2 regions of the Pseudoalteromonas sp. T1lg65 genome follow, and region 1 is predicted to be linked to the other one. Evidence: predicted binding sites of a transcription regulator. Region 1 holds the regulator's gene; the other holds the start of a gene.
The links. Region 1 encodes NrdR, which represses ribonucleotide reductase genes. Its sites were predicted from a motif close to AAACACNANATNTNGTGTTT; they were not measured.
Positions count from the first base shown of each region.

Region 1 (7,818 bases):
TCGCTGCTAGTGGTAACTCTACTGCTCCAGGTACGTATACTACGGTGATGTCTTCATCTTTAACGCCACCGGTACGTTTTAGCTCATCCACAGCACCTTCTAATAAGCTGCTACCAATGAAATCATTAAAACGAGAAATGACAATGGCAAATTTTTTGCCAGGAGCGTATTTATTACCTTCGATTATTTTCATTAGATATTCCTAAATCTATATGAGCAATTGCCAAATTGACGCGCATAATAGCATAGTTTAAAGCAAATCGCCTACTGCATTAATACCAGCAAAGGCATCTGTTTCACCGTATTCTTTATGGGTAAAATCAGCGTACAAGATGCCGTTGCGGATGAGTGATTACTTTATTGCGGTTCTACGTATTCAACCACTTCTAGATGAAATCCAGAAAGTGCATGGTACTTTTTCGGTAAGCTCATCAAGCGCATTTTTGATACGCCTAAATCAGCCAGAATCTGCGAGCCGACACCAACGGTTCTTGATGTTCCTTGGAACTTTCTATAGTTGACCTTTTCACCTGCATCTTCTGAAGCAAAGGCTTTAACGAGCATTTCAAGATCTTCGGTTTTTTCTTGCTTGCCTAAGATGATGAGTACACCGTCGTTTTCTGCAATGTGTTTCATCGCACTATGTAGCGTCCAACTTCTATCAGCACTTCGGTCTGACAACAAGATATCATTGAAAGTGCTTTGTAAGTGAACCCTAACCAGCTGTGCTTCTTCCGGTTTAACTTCACCTTTAACCAACGCGTAGTGAAGCTGATTATCGATTGTGTCTTTATAGGTTACTAAATTAAACTCGCCATACTCCGTGGGCAAGCTACACTCAGCCACTTTTTCTATCGTAGTTTCGTTTAGGTTACGATATTCGATCAGATCCGCAATGGTGCCGATTTTAATGCCGTGTTCTTTTGCAAACACTTCAAGCTGAGGACGTCGTGCCATAGTGCCGTCAGGGTTAAGGATTTCAACAATCACAGACGATGGCTCCAGACCAGCTAAACGTGCTAGGTCACATCCTGCTTCGGTATGCCCAGCACGGGTTAATACGCCACCCGGTTTAGCCATGATTGGGAAAATATGACCCGGCTGAACGATGTCTCCTGGCACAGCACCTTTAGCAACAGCAGCTTGCACTGTGCGCGCTCTATCTGCCGCTGAGATACCCGTGGTTACCCCTTTTGCAGCTTCAATAGACAAAGTAAAGTTGGTAGAGAATTGCGCACCGTTGCTTTTTACCATCAGCGGTAAATTTAATTGCTCACAACGTTCTTGGGTCATGGTTAAGCAAATCAGGCCTCGACCATAGGTCGCCATAAAGTTGATGGCTTCAGGTGTAATATGCTCTGCGGCGATGATTAAATCGCCTTCATTTTCTCTGTCCTCATCGTCCATTAAAATCACCATTTTACCGGCTTTAATGTCCGCGATAATTTCCTCAGCACTATTTAAATTCATAGCTTTCCCATTTTTACTTTGTCTATGACTAATTATTTAATAAAGCCAGCTTTAGCCAATAAACCGGTTGTGAGAGTGGATTCGCTGGCAGCGCTCGATTGACCTTGAATTAATCTTTCAAGGTAGCGCGAGATTTGATCTACTTCCAGATTGACCTTAGTTCCTACTTTAAAGTCCGCAATGGTTGTTTCTTGTGCGGTGTGAGGAACAATGGTGAGTTTAAAACGGTTTTTCTCGACCGCATTAACCGTCAAGCTAATTCCATCAATAGCGACCGATCCTTTATACGGAATATATTTCATTAAGTTCTCTGGCGCTTGCAACCAATATTCAGTTGCTCGACCATTGCTATTGCTTGACACAATCTCAGCAATGCCATCAACGTGTCCAGATACCAAATGTCCACCCAGTCGAGAAGTGGCTTGTAAGGCTTTTTCTAAATTTACCTTTTGGCCTTTTTGATACTGACTAAACCGCGTTAACCCCAACGTCTCGTTAGATACGTCGGCACTGAAACCATCACTGTGTTTAGCCACTACGGTCAAACATACGCCATTGGTCGCGATACTGTCGCCTAGTTGAACATCGCTCATATCTAAATTATGGCTCTGCACTCTCAGTGCGAGATCTCCACCTTTTAGCGTTAATTCTTTCAATACGCCGGTCGCTTCGATAATACCAGTAAACATATTAATTCTTTTTCCTCGCGACAATTTTAATATCGGGTCCGACTTGGCTTATGTTTGCAAATTCCAGCTCCGAGACTTGTGACATATCTTCAAGCTCAAGCGTATTGAACAAGGATTTACCTGTACCTATCAATTTCGGGGCAAAATATAACACATATTCGTCGAGTAAGTTTTGCTCATGCATAGCACCGCACAAAGTTGCGCCAGCTTCTAACCACACTTGATTAAATTGCAATGACGCTAACGTCTTTAGTACAGCAAGCAAATCGAGTTTGTCGCCGCAGCATGGCACTTCAATTTGCTTTACGAAATGCGGCCATTGTTGCTTATTATCAATGCTTTTTCTGAAAATAATAACTGGTGAGTCAATTTTGAACACGGCCAGTTCTGGCGTTAAACGGTTTTGTGAGTCAATAATCACCCGTGTTGGCTGTCTCACTTCCGGTTGCGGATAACCAGCTAGCTGCGCCTCGCACAGTCTGACATTGAGCATAGCGTTGTCTACAAGTATCGTATCGGCACCGGTCAAAATGGCACAGCTTTTGGCTCTTTCTAAATGCACATCGGCACGCGCTTGTGGTGAAGTTATCCACTTACTTTGACCATTACTGAGCGCCGTTTTACCGTCAATGGAAGCGGCGAGTTTACAGGTTACAAAGGGTAAGCCATGTTCCATGCGCTTGAAAAAGCCTTTGTTAAGTGCACGTGCTGATTGCTCAAATAACCCTGAAGCGGTTTTTATACCTGCGGCATTTAACATTGCCAAGCCTCGTCCAGAAACTTGAGGATTGGGATCCACCATAGCTGCAATCACTCGACTGACGCCGGCTTTAATTAATCCTTCAGCGCACGGTGGTGTACGACCATAATGGCTACAAGGCTCCAAAGTGACATAGGCTGTTGCGCCTTTTGCTTTGTCTCCAGCGGCATTAAGTGCATGCACTTCTGCATGACCTTCGCCAGCTCTCATGTGGGCACCTTCACCGACGACTTCGCCATCTTTGACAATCACGCAGCCCACATTTGGGTTAGGCGTTGTGGTGAATTGTCCGCGTTCAGCCAAGGTGATAGCACGACGCATAAATCGACGGTCATCCTCAGAGAACGTAGTCAATCTCCTAACCTCGCGATTTCTTCTCCAAATTCTCTAATGTCTTCGAATGACCGATACACCGAGGCGAAACGAACGTAAGCAACTTTATCGAGCTTTTTAAGCGCTTCCATAATGCACTCACCGATGAGGTCACTGGATACTTCTCGCTCTCCCGTGCCACGGATCTGAGATTTAATGCGCAGGATTACGTCTTCAATTTGTTCTGTACTAACTGGCCGTTTTTCCAACGCTCGCTGCATGCCGTTACGTAATTTGTCTTCATTGAAAGGCTCACGGGTACCATCTTGTTTGATTACGCGAGGCATAACCAGCTCAGCACCTTCAAACGTGGTAAAGCGCTCATGACAAAGAATACATTCGCGACGACGGCGAACCTGAAAACCGGAAGCCACCAAACGTGAATCTATCACTTTGGTTTCCTTTGCTGTACAGAATGGGCAATGCATAGGTGTTCTCGTTATGTTTGGCTAACTTTTATTGCTTAAAGTAAAAGTCTTAAGTTTAGCCCGGCTAAATCTAGCAACCTCATTGCATTAACAACAAAAAAGGCCGCTTATTTGCGGCCTTAATCATAACAAAAAACGCGTCAGATGTGAGCGAATTTATGCGTAAACAGGGAATTTAGCACAAATCGCTTTAACTTTTTCTTTCACCTGTGCTTGCACTGACTCATCAGTGATATTGTCTAGTACGTCACAGATCCAACCCGCCAGTTCTTTTGACTCAGCTTCTTTAAAACCACGACGTGTGATCGCTGGTGAACCAATACGAAGACCTGAAGTAACGAACGGTGAACGCGGATCGTTAGGCACAGAGTTTTTATTTACGGTGATGTTTGCTCTACCTAGTGCAGCATCAGCATCTTTACCAGTGATGTCTTTGTCGATCAAATCTAGCAAAAATAGGTGGTTATCCGTTTTACCAGAAACCACTTTGTAGCCACGCTCTTGAAGCACTGCAACCATCGCTTGGGCATTTTTAACCACTTGCTGTTGATAAGATTTAAAGTCGTCTTGTAGCGCTTCTTTGAATGCCACAGCCTTTGCTGCAATGACATGACACAAAGGGCCACCTTGGCCGCCAGGGAATACTGCGCTGTTTAACTTCTTGTAGATGTCTTCGTCACCACAGTTTGAAATGATTAAACCACCGCGAGGACCAGCCAGTGTTTTGTGTGTTGTTGTAGTCACAACGTGTGCGTGAGGAACCGGACTTGGATAAATACCAGCGGCAACCAAACCTGCAACGTGCGCCATATCAACAAGAAGGTAAGCACCTACTTTGTCAGCGATTTCACGGAATTTTTCCCAATCAACGATACCAGAATAAGCAGAAAAACCACCGATGATCATTTTTGGCTTATGCTCAAGCGCTAATGCTTCGACTTGTGCGTAGTCAATTTCACCCGTTTCTTCATTTAAGCCGTACTGAATTGCATTGTACGTTTTACCAGAGAAATTTACGTGCGAACCGTGCGTTAAGTGACCGCCGTGCGCTAGGCTCATGCCCAGAACAGTGTCATGTGGTTGAAGTAGTGCTTGGAATACCGCAGCATTCGCCTGTGAACCAGCATGTGGTTGAACGTTAGCGTAATCACAACCAAATAGTTCGCATGCGCGGTCAATAGCTAGTTGCTCAACCACATCAACGTGTTCACAACCACCGTAATAACGCTTACCTGGATAACCTTCTGCGTATTTGTTCGTCAGCTGTGATCCCTGCGCTTCTAGCACTCGCGGGCTACAGTAGTTTTCTGAAGCGATAAGTTCGATATGTTCTTCTTGACGAGCCGTTTCAGCTGAAATAGCTGCAAATAGTTCTGGATCAAAGTCTGCGATGTTCATGTTACGTTCTAACATGGTTTCTCCTAGGTAAACGTAAAATAGTTTTTGTCATCGATTTAGCGGAGCAAAAAGCAACCAATTGACGACGAAATCAGCATGGGCATATTTAAGCAGGGATTGAAATTATTTCACACCCCTATCGCGATGATATTTTTTTATTTAAACATTAAAATTTATTATGTAACCAAGAAGGTTATATTTGAAATGATAATATAGAGCAAATAAGTGAACCCCTGAAGCACAAAACATCCTCACTTCAAGGGTTAACCAACATTAACTTATTTTATTCATCACAGCCTGTTTTAATGACTCGTAGTCGGCCTGTAATGGCTCGGCAAGGCAGGGCTTTAACAGCGCATCAGTCAACACTTTTGGCATATCAAGCTGATGATTTAAAACAGCTTCCACTGACTCTTTAAACTTAGCTGGGTGAGCTGTAGCGAGAAAAACGCCACAGGCATCTGCATCCATATCTTGCACTAAACCTTGATAAGCTATCGCGGTGTGAGGTTCAGCCAAGTACCCTTGCTCATGAAGCTGCTTCATCACAGACTGAGTGACATCCTCATCGACTGAACGTGAATAAAAGTCATGTTTATTAAAATCACCTCGCTCAAGCATGGTTTCGACACGTGGCCAGTTATTAGGTTTACTCACATCCATGGCATTGGAAAGTGATTCAAGCGTGGCGTTTGGTGCCCACTCACCAGAATCGAGATAACGTGGTACGGTATCATTTTGGTTGGTCGTCGCACTCAGTTTAGCAACCGGTAACCCCAGCGCCGCTGCTATCATCGCCGCACAAACATTACCAAAATTACCGCTAGGCACTGAAACATGGACTTTGCCACGCTTCTCTTTGGGTAACTGAGCGACTGCTTCAAAGTAGTAACACACTTGAGCTACCAGCCTACTGATGTTAATTGAGTTAGCTGAATTCAAGCCGAGCGTTTGTTTTAGTTCATCGTCTAGAAACGCCGATTTAACCATTGCCTGACAATCATCAAAACTACCTTTCACCGCGTAACAGTGAATGTTACCGCCAAGCGTTGTAAACAGCTTCTGTTGAGCCAATGATATTTTGCCCTCTGGATAGAGAATAACCACATCAACATTGGGTTTATTGTAAAACGCATGTGCAACAGCGGCACCGGTATCACCACTTGTGGCAGTAAGAATTGTTACCCGTTCGCCTTGATTAAACAGACTGATACATTCCGCCATAAATCGCCCACCAAAGTCTTTGAATGCTAAAGTGGGACCATGAAACAGCTCAAGACAGTAGTGAGTGTCATCAACAGCCACCAATTTTGCCGGGAAATTAAAAGCACGCTGAACCATTTCAGATAACGTATCTTTTGGCAGTTCATCACCAATAAGATGATACAGAATCTCAGTGCTTCGCTCAGCAAATGGTTTGTCTAGTAACGCATCGACATCAGCCAAAGGCTGGAATGATTCTGGGAAGAATACGCCCTGATTGCGCCCTAATCCTATTTTTACCGCTTCAGTAAACGACACTTGTTGCTGTGCATCCTTTAAATTAACTAACTTCATGACTCATTCCCCAATTCTCTTGTGCCTAAATGGTCCAGTTTACAAATATGACTGAATCCAGCTTCATTAATATAGTTATTGTCTAACCAAGCTTTCACCTCTGTGGCAGCTTGTTCTGTTTTGCACAGTGCAAATAGTGTTGGCCCAGCACCCGAAATACTAACTAGCTCTGCACCAATATCAGGTAACGCAGCTTTAGCTTCGCTAAAACCTTTTATTAGTGGCGCACGTGCTTCCTCCGCAATGGTGTCTTTCATCATGCTCAATGCTAAATCATATTGTCCTGACTGCATCAACATACAAAAACCCGACAAACGCTGTGCAAACTCTACCGTGTCATGGGTTGAGAAAGTCTTGGGCAATGCTTGTCTCGCTTTGGCGGTATTTAAAGCGAAACCCGGATATGCAATGACGTATAACCAGCTTTGGTCGTCTAGAACCGGCATCGCCTTACCGGGTATACATTCTGCGGTAAGCTGCAAACCACCTAAAAAACACGGAGTAATGTTGTCGTAATGACGACCACCACTGACTTTTTCCTCAAAATCGGCCATCAACTCTAACAGTTCTTCTGTAGATAGATGGGTACCTGCAAAATCATTCAAAGCCGCAAATGCTGCGACCACGGAACATGCACTAGAGCCCAAGCCTGAGCCGACAGGCAAGCCTTTATGTAATGTCATTGCCACCGATGGCATGTTAGGTGCGACATGCGCTCGAAAATGTAATAAGCATTGATAGGCTAAGTTATCTTTTGGATCACCCGACAACTTAGTCGCATAAGGGCCGATACAACTAAAAGCGTCTTGTTCTGCTTGTTCAATACTGACCTGATCACCGAGTAAACTGCCATCAATAGGTTGGATTGCAGCGCCTAATGCATCAAACCCGACGCAGAAGTTACCCATTGATGCTGGTGCGTAAAACGTTTTCATTTAGTTACCTCTAGCGTGATAAGGTTTTCAGGATATCTGCAAATACACCGGCTGATGTGACCTCTGCTCCGGCACCATAACCTCTGATCACAAAGGGCTTCGGCTGATAATACTGACTCAAAATCGCTAAGGCATTTTCACCATCACGAATATCATAAAGCGCATGATTTTTATCAACTGCTTCGATGCCTACACGACATTTGCCATGC
Region 1 covers NZ_CP196837.1:2,940,199-2,948,016, forward strand. Annotated here, with positions in the region: gene ribH (6,7-dimethyl-8-ribityllumazine synthase) at 1-193, opposite strand, end outside; gene ribBA (bifunctional 3,4-dihydroxy-2-butanone-4-phosphate synthase/GTP cyclohydrolase II) at 358-1,470, opposite strand; gene ACSLBF_RS12950 (riboflavin synthase) at 1,503-2,159, opposite strand; gene ribD (bifunctional diaminohydroxyphosphoribosylaminopyrimidine deaminase/5-amino-6-(5-phosphoribosylamino)uracil reductase RibD) at 2,161-3,240, opposite strand; gene nrdR (transcriptional regulator NrdR) at 3,270-3,719, opposite strand; gene glyA (serine hydroxymethyltransferase) at 3,876-5,132, opposite strand; gene thrC (threonine synthase) at 5,391-6,674, opposite strand; gene thrB (homoserine kinase) at 6,671-7,609, opposite strand; gene thrA (bifunctional aspartate kinase/homoserine dehydrogenase I) at 7,620-7,818, opposite strand, start outside.

Region 2 (7,818 bases), 1.1 Mb from region 1:
AATAGCAGCCGTGGGGAAATCAGGGCCTGGTATGTAGTCGATCAGTTCTTCGATGGTAATGTCAGGGTTTTGAATTACTGCCAAACAGCCGTTAATTACTTCAGTTAAGTTATGCGGCGGAATATTTGTCGCCATACCAACAGCAATACCCGATGAACCATTTACCAACAAACTTGGTACTTTAGTAGGTAATACGTCTGGAATTTGTTCGGTGCCATCGTAGTTAGGCACATAGTCAACGGTTTCTTTTTCTAAATCAGCTAGTAGCTCATGGGCTATTTTCGCCATCCGTACTTCGGTGTAACGCATTGCAGCTGCTGAATCACCATCAACAGAACCAAAGTTACCTTGGCCATCAACTAGCATGTACCGCAGTGAGAAAGGTTGCGCCATACGTACAATAGTATCGTATACAGCACTATCACCATGTGGGTGATATTTACCGATTACGTCACCAACAACACGCGCTGATTTCTTGTAAGGTTTATTCCAGTCGTTTCTTAACTCATTCATCGCGAAAAGTACGCGTCTGTGAACAGGTTTAAGACCATCGCGTACATCTGGTAATGCACGACCTACGATTACACTCATTGCATAATCAAGGTATGAATTTTTTAATTCATCTTCGATATTAACCGGTAGGATTTCATTGGCGAGATCAGACATATGACTTCACTTTCCTTCAGTGTCTTCCCCTTTTATGTCACACTAGCAATTAAAAAAGCTGTGTGCTCAAGCTTTAAGCTGGGGCTTGTTTATTATTAATTTCACCGAGCATGCTATCACACTTTTTACTGTTTTACAGGTGCTATTTTTTAGCAATGGCCTTTATAATGCGCTCAATTCAACGAGGAAGTTTTTTATGACCGAACATCAAAATGTAGACCCAAGCGAAATTGCTAAGTTTGAGGAAATAGCAGAGCGTTGGTGGGACAGAGAAGGTGAATTTAAACCGTTACATGACATTAATCCGTTACGCCTAGACTTTATCAATGATAAATCGCAAGGATTATTCTCTAAAAAAGTCTTAGATGTTGGCTGTGGTGGTGGCATTTTAACAGAGAGCATGGCTAAACTTGGCGCCGACGCCACTGGTATTGATATGGGACAAGAGCCATTGAATGTTGCAAAACTACATGCATTAGAAAGTGGTGTGACAGTGAACTACCTAAAAATACCTGCAGAAGAATTTGCGATGCAACACCCTCAAGCCTTTGATGTTGTTACTTGTATGGAAATGCTTGAACACGTTCCTGAACCTGAGTCGATTATACAATCGGTCGCCAAACTGGTTAAACCAGGCGGGCATGTATTCTTTTCGACTTTAAATAAAACAGTAAAAAGCTACATGCTAGCAATCGTAGCGGCGGAAAAAGTGCTAAAAATGGTGCCGGACGGCACTCACGATCATAGCAAATTTATTCGACCTTCTACTCTTATCAATTGGGCTGAAAAATACGATCTCAAAGTTAGGGCCTCTGCTGGCATCAATTACGATCCGTTTGGCAAAACCTTCAACTTATCTAAAGACGTTTCTGTTAACTACATTTTGCACTTTGAGAAACTAACATGATTGAAGCTGTTTTATTTGATTTAGATGGTACATTGCTCGACACCAGTGATGATTTAGGTGCTGCGTTAAACTACGTACTATCTAATCATGGTTTACCCGTTGTATCCAAAGCAGCATACAGTAGTGCCATATCAAATGGTGTTGCAGCATTACTGGACGTTGGCTTTGGTTCAAGGTTGGCTGAGTTTGATAAAGATAGCTTGCGGCAACAAGTGCTCAATTATTACGAGCAGAATTTATCAGTACATTCGCACGTATTCGAACTCGTAGAAGAAATGCTGTCATCCTTACGAGATAGAAAAATCAAATACGCCATAATGACCAACAAGCCAGCGTTTCTAACTTTGCCGTTATTAAAACGTATCTCCGCCCTGAGAGATATTGAGGTGGTAGTATGTGGCGACACGTTAAGTGTTGCTAAACCACACCCTGAACCTTTGCTGCTTTGTGCTCAACAACTTGAGGTTGCTCCTGAAGCCTGTATTTATGTTGGCGATGCAGAGCGCGATATCATTGCTGCAAAATCAGCAAAGATGACAAGTGCAGCTGCCATGTGGGGATTTATTCCTTCAAAACAGCAAGCTATCTCATGGCAAGCGGATCTGTATCTTACTAACCCAATGTCACTAATTTCGCATATATAGTATTATTTTTTAATAGCACTACTATATCTTGTGCTTTTGCTATAATAGACACAGATTTGTGTAGAAAAAAATCAGTCAGATATTTTTTTTAATTTTGCGAAAAATCTCATGGTTTAAGTTGATTTTTCGTCGAGTGTATTTAAGTGGATACTGAAAGGTGAGTAGATGCTCACATATTTAAATTATCCCAAACTTATCCACAATTCTGACTGATTTGCTCTCTTGCAAATTTGTACTAACCCCACTATCTTGTGATCCCAAGCCAAAAGGGCCCCATATATAGTGGTGGTTTGCTAATCATTTTTTTAACCGTGCGATATCTTGATGCGCATTCCTAAGGAATACAGGCACAATTATATGAACCAAAAGTTATCTGTATGCAAAAGAAACGGCCGTAAAGAGCCGTTAGATCTGGATAAAATCCACCGTGTAATTACATGGGCAGCGGAAGGACTTGAGAATGTTTCAGTATCTCAAGTAGAGCTGAAATCTCATATCCAGTTTTACGATGGTATTCGTACAGAGGATATCCATGAAACAATCATCAAAGCGGCCGCGGATCTGATTTCTAAAGACACGCCAGACTATCAGTATTTGGCAGCTCGCCTAGCCGTATTCCACCTTCGTAAAAAAGCATACGGAGAATTTGAACCACCACATCTATACGACCATGTTGTAAAACTTGTTGAAGGCAAACGGTACGATCAGCACCTACTTAGCGATTACAGCAAAGAAGAACTAAACGAGCTTAACGACTATCTTGACCATGGTAGAGACATGAACTTTAGCTATGCCGCAGTTAAACAACTTGAAGGCAAGTATTTAGTTCAAAACCGTGTTACCGGCGAGATTTATGAAAGCGCTCAGTTCCTATATATGTTGGTAGCGGCAAGTTTATTCGCAAACTACCCCAAAGAGACACGGTTAGATTACATCAAACGTTTTTACGATGCTGTTTCACTGTTTAAAATTTCTTTGCCAACGCCGATTATGGCTGGTGTACGTACCCCTACTCGACAATTTAGTTCGTGTGTTCTTATTGAATGTGCTGACAGCCTTGATTCAATCAACGCGACATCGTCGGCTATTGTTAAATACGTAAGTCAGCGCGCTGGTATTGGTATTAATGCCGGTAGGATCCGTGCTTTAGGCAGTCCAATTCGTAACGGCGAAGCCTATCACACAGGTTGTATTCCCTTTTATAAGCATTTCCAAACAGCGGTTAAAAGCTGCTCTCAAGGTGGTGTTAGAGGTGGTGCAGCAACCTTGTTTTACCCTTTATGGCACCTTGAAGTAGAGAACCTACTGGTTCTTAAAAACAACCGTGGTGTTGAAGAGAACCGTGTTCGCCATTTGGATTACGGTGTGCAATTCAACAAAACAATGTATAGCCGTCTAATCAAAGACGAATATATCACCCTATTCAGTCCGTCAGATGTTCCGGGTCTTTATGATGCGTTTTTCGAAGATCAAGAAAAGTTCGAGGAATTGTATGCTAAGTACGAACAAGATGAGTCTATTCGTAAAAAACGTATAAAGGCGATTGAGTTGTTCTCAATGTTTGCTCAGGAACGTGCAAGCACAGGTCGTATTTATCTACAAAACGTTGACCACTGTAATACGCACAGTCCATTTGACTCAAAAGTGGCTCCAATTCGTCAATCAAATCTATGCTTGGAAATTGCACTACCGACTAAGCCACTTAATAATGTAAACGACGAGGAAGGTGAAATCGCACTTTGTACGCTATCGGCTTTCAACTTGGGTGCGATCAACTCATTAGATGAACTGGAAGAACTTGCGGAACTCGCCGTACGTGCGCTTGATAACCTATTAGATTATCAAGATTATCCTGTACCCGCTGCATTCAATGCAACTATGGGTCGTAGAACCTTGGGTATTGGTGTGATTAATTTCGCTTACTATCTTGCTAAAAACGGAGTTAAGTATTCAGATGGCAGTGCTAATGGCTTAACTCATAAAACGTTTGAAGCTATCCAATACTACCTAATGAAAGCTTCTAACCAGCTAGCGAAAGAACGCGGTGCATGTCCTAAGTTCAATGAGACAACTTACTCTCAAGGTATTATGCCAATTGATACTTACAAGCGTGATTTGGATAAGGTCTGCGAAGAACCGTTACATCTTGATTGGGATGGGTTAAGAGAAAGTATCAAGCAACATGGTATGCGTAACTCAACGCTATCTGCCTTAATGCCTTCTGAAACGTCATCACAAATTTCAAATGCAACTAATGGCATTGAACCACCGCGTGGTCATATCAGTGTTAAAGCAAGTAAGGATGGTATCCTTAAGCAAGTTGTGCCTGAATATGAAAGACTAAAAGATGCCTATGAGTTACTTTGGGACATTCCATCAAATGACGGATACCTGACGCTAGTTGGTATTATGCAAAAGTTTGTCGACCAGACTATTTCTGCAAATACAAACTACGATCCGACTAAATTTGAAGGCGGTAAAGTGCCAATGAAGTTGTTACTTAAAGACTTACTAACGGCATATAAGTTAGGCGTTAAAACGCTCTATTATCACAATACACGCGACGGTGCAGCTGATGCGCAAGATGAGCTTAAACCTCAAGCCGAAGATGATGGATGTGAAGGCGGCGCTTGTAAAATCTAGTTTTATTACGCGGGTGAAACCACCCGCTTTTTTAGGTATTGAGTAACACAGTTATGGCATATTCTACGTTTAGCAGAAACCACAATAATCAACTACAAGAGCCGATGTTTTTCGGTCAGTCTGTTAATGTATCTCGCTTCGATCAACAAAAGTATCCCATTTTCGAAAAGCTTATAGAAAAGCAACTCTCGTTTTTTTGGCGGCCAGAAGAAGTTGATGTCAGCAAGGACCGCTTAGACTTCCAAGCGCTTCCAGAACATGAAAAGCACATATTCTTAAGTAATCTTAAGTACCAGACACTGCTTGATAGTGTTCAAGGTCGATCGCCAAACGTGGCGTTACTTCCGATCGTGTCTATTCCTGAGCTTGAAACGTGGATAGAAACTTGGGCGTTCAGTGAAACTATTCACAGCCGTTCATACACACATATTATTCGTAATGTGACGCAAAACCCAGAGCTCATTTTTGATGATATCGTGGGTAACGATAGAATTGTCGAACGAGCAGATGCGGTAACCAAGTACTACGATGAGCTAATTGAAAAAGTTAACCTGTACAATAAGTTAGGTGAAGGTAAACACGAAATTAACGGTGAAACCTACAACGTTAGCTTGTTCGAGCTCAAAAAACTGCTTTACCTATGTGTGATGTCAGTGAATATTCTTGAAGCTATTCGTTTTTATGTCAGCTTTGCTTGTTCATTTGCTTTTGCTGAACGCGAGCTCATGGAGGGTAATGCCAAGATCATCAAGCTCATTGCGCGCGATGAAGCCCTGCACCTATCCGGTACACAGCATATGCTAAACATTATGCAAGAAGGCAAAGATGACCCGGAAATGGCCATTGTAGCTGCACAATGTCGCGAAGAAGCTATTAAGATGTTTGTTGAGGCTGCACAACAAGAAAAAGAATGGGCTGAATACCTATTTAAAGATGGTTCGATGATAGGATTGAACAAAGACATTCTTTGTCAATATGTTGAATATATAACTAACATTCGTATGTCCGCTATCGGCTTACCTACCCAGTTTGAAACTAAGTCTAACCCGATTCCTTGGATTAATGCTTGGTTGGTTTCAGACAACGTACAAGTTGCGCCTCAAGAAGCTGAAATCAGTTCTTACCTTGTTGGACAAATTGATTCAGAGGTAGATGCTTCAGACTTTGGCGACTTTGATTTGTAATGGCTGAGAAGCCAAATTTTACCATCACTATCGAAAATATCACGGAGCCCCTAAATCATCGGGCTCCTTCTTGTTCAATCTTAGAAACATTAGAATCTGCCAAGGTAGAAGTTGCCTATCAATGCAGAGAAGGCTTTTGTGGCGCATGTCGCGCTAAACTATTGGACGGCGAAACACGTTATAATCAAGAGCCTTTAGCCTTCGTTAGAGATGGGGAAATATTGCTCTGCTGCAGTCAGCCTATTACCGATATCAAAATTGAGCTGCCCTAACACGGGTGGCCAATATTTTTGTCTGTCATTGCCGTCAAGATCTAACTATCACGACCTAAATCTAGCTATGGAATATCAACTGTAATAAATTCACAATTACGTCTGTTATCCCCACTTTCCTAATTCGTTGATCAACTTTGAGTCGAAAAAAGCTAGTTGATAACACCGCTATCGCGCTCTGCTAGCGCTAAGGTACCAATCCCCGTGTAGGTAAAAATTTGCTTTTTAGTTGTTATATTTAACACGGTCAGCGGCAGCTTTAGTCTCTAAAATTGATCATATACTGATGGAATGGGTATTAAGCAAATTTGGTAATAGTTGTCGAAATATAATGCGCTCCGTCGGTGACACTAATGGCACCATCCTCAATAACTACGTCCCAATGTAAACTCTTTTCCAACAGCTCAACAAGCTGTTCTACAAACTCTTTACTAAGACTGAATATAGAAAGATTATCAATAAAGAGTAACTGTACAGAGCGCTCTGTGAACCAATGCTCTCCTTCTACACCTAACAGCACCAGTTTAGGATAGAGCTTTGCTAGTCTAGAAACTTCGTCAACTTCTCGCCAGTCAATAAACATCGCAACTTCTATTTCAAAAAAATCATCTTCTATCCACACATCAGGTAAATTTTTGCGACTTCCTTTGTCCCAGTTTACCGCTTTTTCATAAGAAAGCGCGCAAATACCGAGTAGCTTCAAAGCAAAATGGGAAAGGCTTTCTTTAGAAAGCAAAGCAGTAGTAAAAGCTTCTTCGTGGTGACTTTGATGAAATAAGTCAGCCACCTTAATTCTTGCTTTATAAACAAATGGCTTACTCATTAGCTCGTATCCAATGTAGTTTGTAACTTAATTATAGACAGCTTCATTAATACAACAAAGACTAAGTTATAATATAACATTATTGATCTACCGCTCGCACGATGTTACATTATAACAAATCAAACAATAACTCTCACTTTTGGTAGTATTTATGTTTAAGCAGTCCGTTATCAGTAGCGCTATTTTATGTGCATTTAGTGCTTTTCCAGCGATCTCAGCTGAGTTACAAGGCAAGGTGGTCGACGCAAATAACCAACCACTTGCCAATGCGACTATCCACCTTCATGGTAAGAGCAAATCTGTTCAGTCAGACAAAAATGGTTTGTTCACCATAAATATCGACTCAGACGCCCAACTTCACATCTCAAAACCTAATTACCTAGACAGCCGGGTTGAAGTCAATGAGTCTAGCGGCTATGTAAAAGTATCTTTGCAGCCTAGTTCTGTTGAAACGATAGTGGTCTATTCTTCTGCACTACACAAAAACAGCATGGAAATGACCTCTCCTGTCAGTGTTCTAGGTGGTGACGAACTTAAAAACCATGCCAAACCAACACTCGGAGAAACGTTAAAAGGCCAACCTGGTATTAATGCCAGCTACTTTGGCCCAGTTAGTTCAAGTCCTATCATTCGTGGTCTTGATGGACCTCGGGTAAAAATCACCCAAAATGGTTTAGAT
Region 2 covers NZ_CP196837.1:1,830,666-1,838,483, reverse strand. Annotated here, with positions in the region: gene gyrA (DNA gyrase subunit A) at 1-666, opposite strand, end outside; gene ubiG (bifunctional 2-polyprenyl-6-hydroxyphenol methylase/3-demethylubiquinol 3-O-methyltransferase UbiG) at 863-1,573, shown strand; gene ACSLBF_RS07855 (HAD family hydrolase) at 1,570-2,217, shown strand; gene nrdA (class 1a ribonucleoside-diphosphate reductase subunit alpha) at 2,575-4,860, shown strand; gene nrdB (class Ia ribonucleoside-diphosphate reductase subunit beta) at 4,914-6,044, shown strand; gene yfaE (class I ribonucleotide reductase maintenance protein YfaE) at 6,044-6,316, shown strand; gene ACSLBF_RS07835 (YaeQ family protein) at 6,615-7,139, opposite strand; gene ACSLBF_RS07830 (TonB-dependent receptor) at 7,291-7,818, shown strand, end outside.
Region 2: nrdA (class 1a ribonucleoside-diphosphate reductase subunit alpha) is a predicted target of NrdR. The motif match lies at 2,486-2,505, and genes of this name have one in related genera.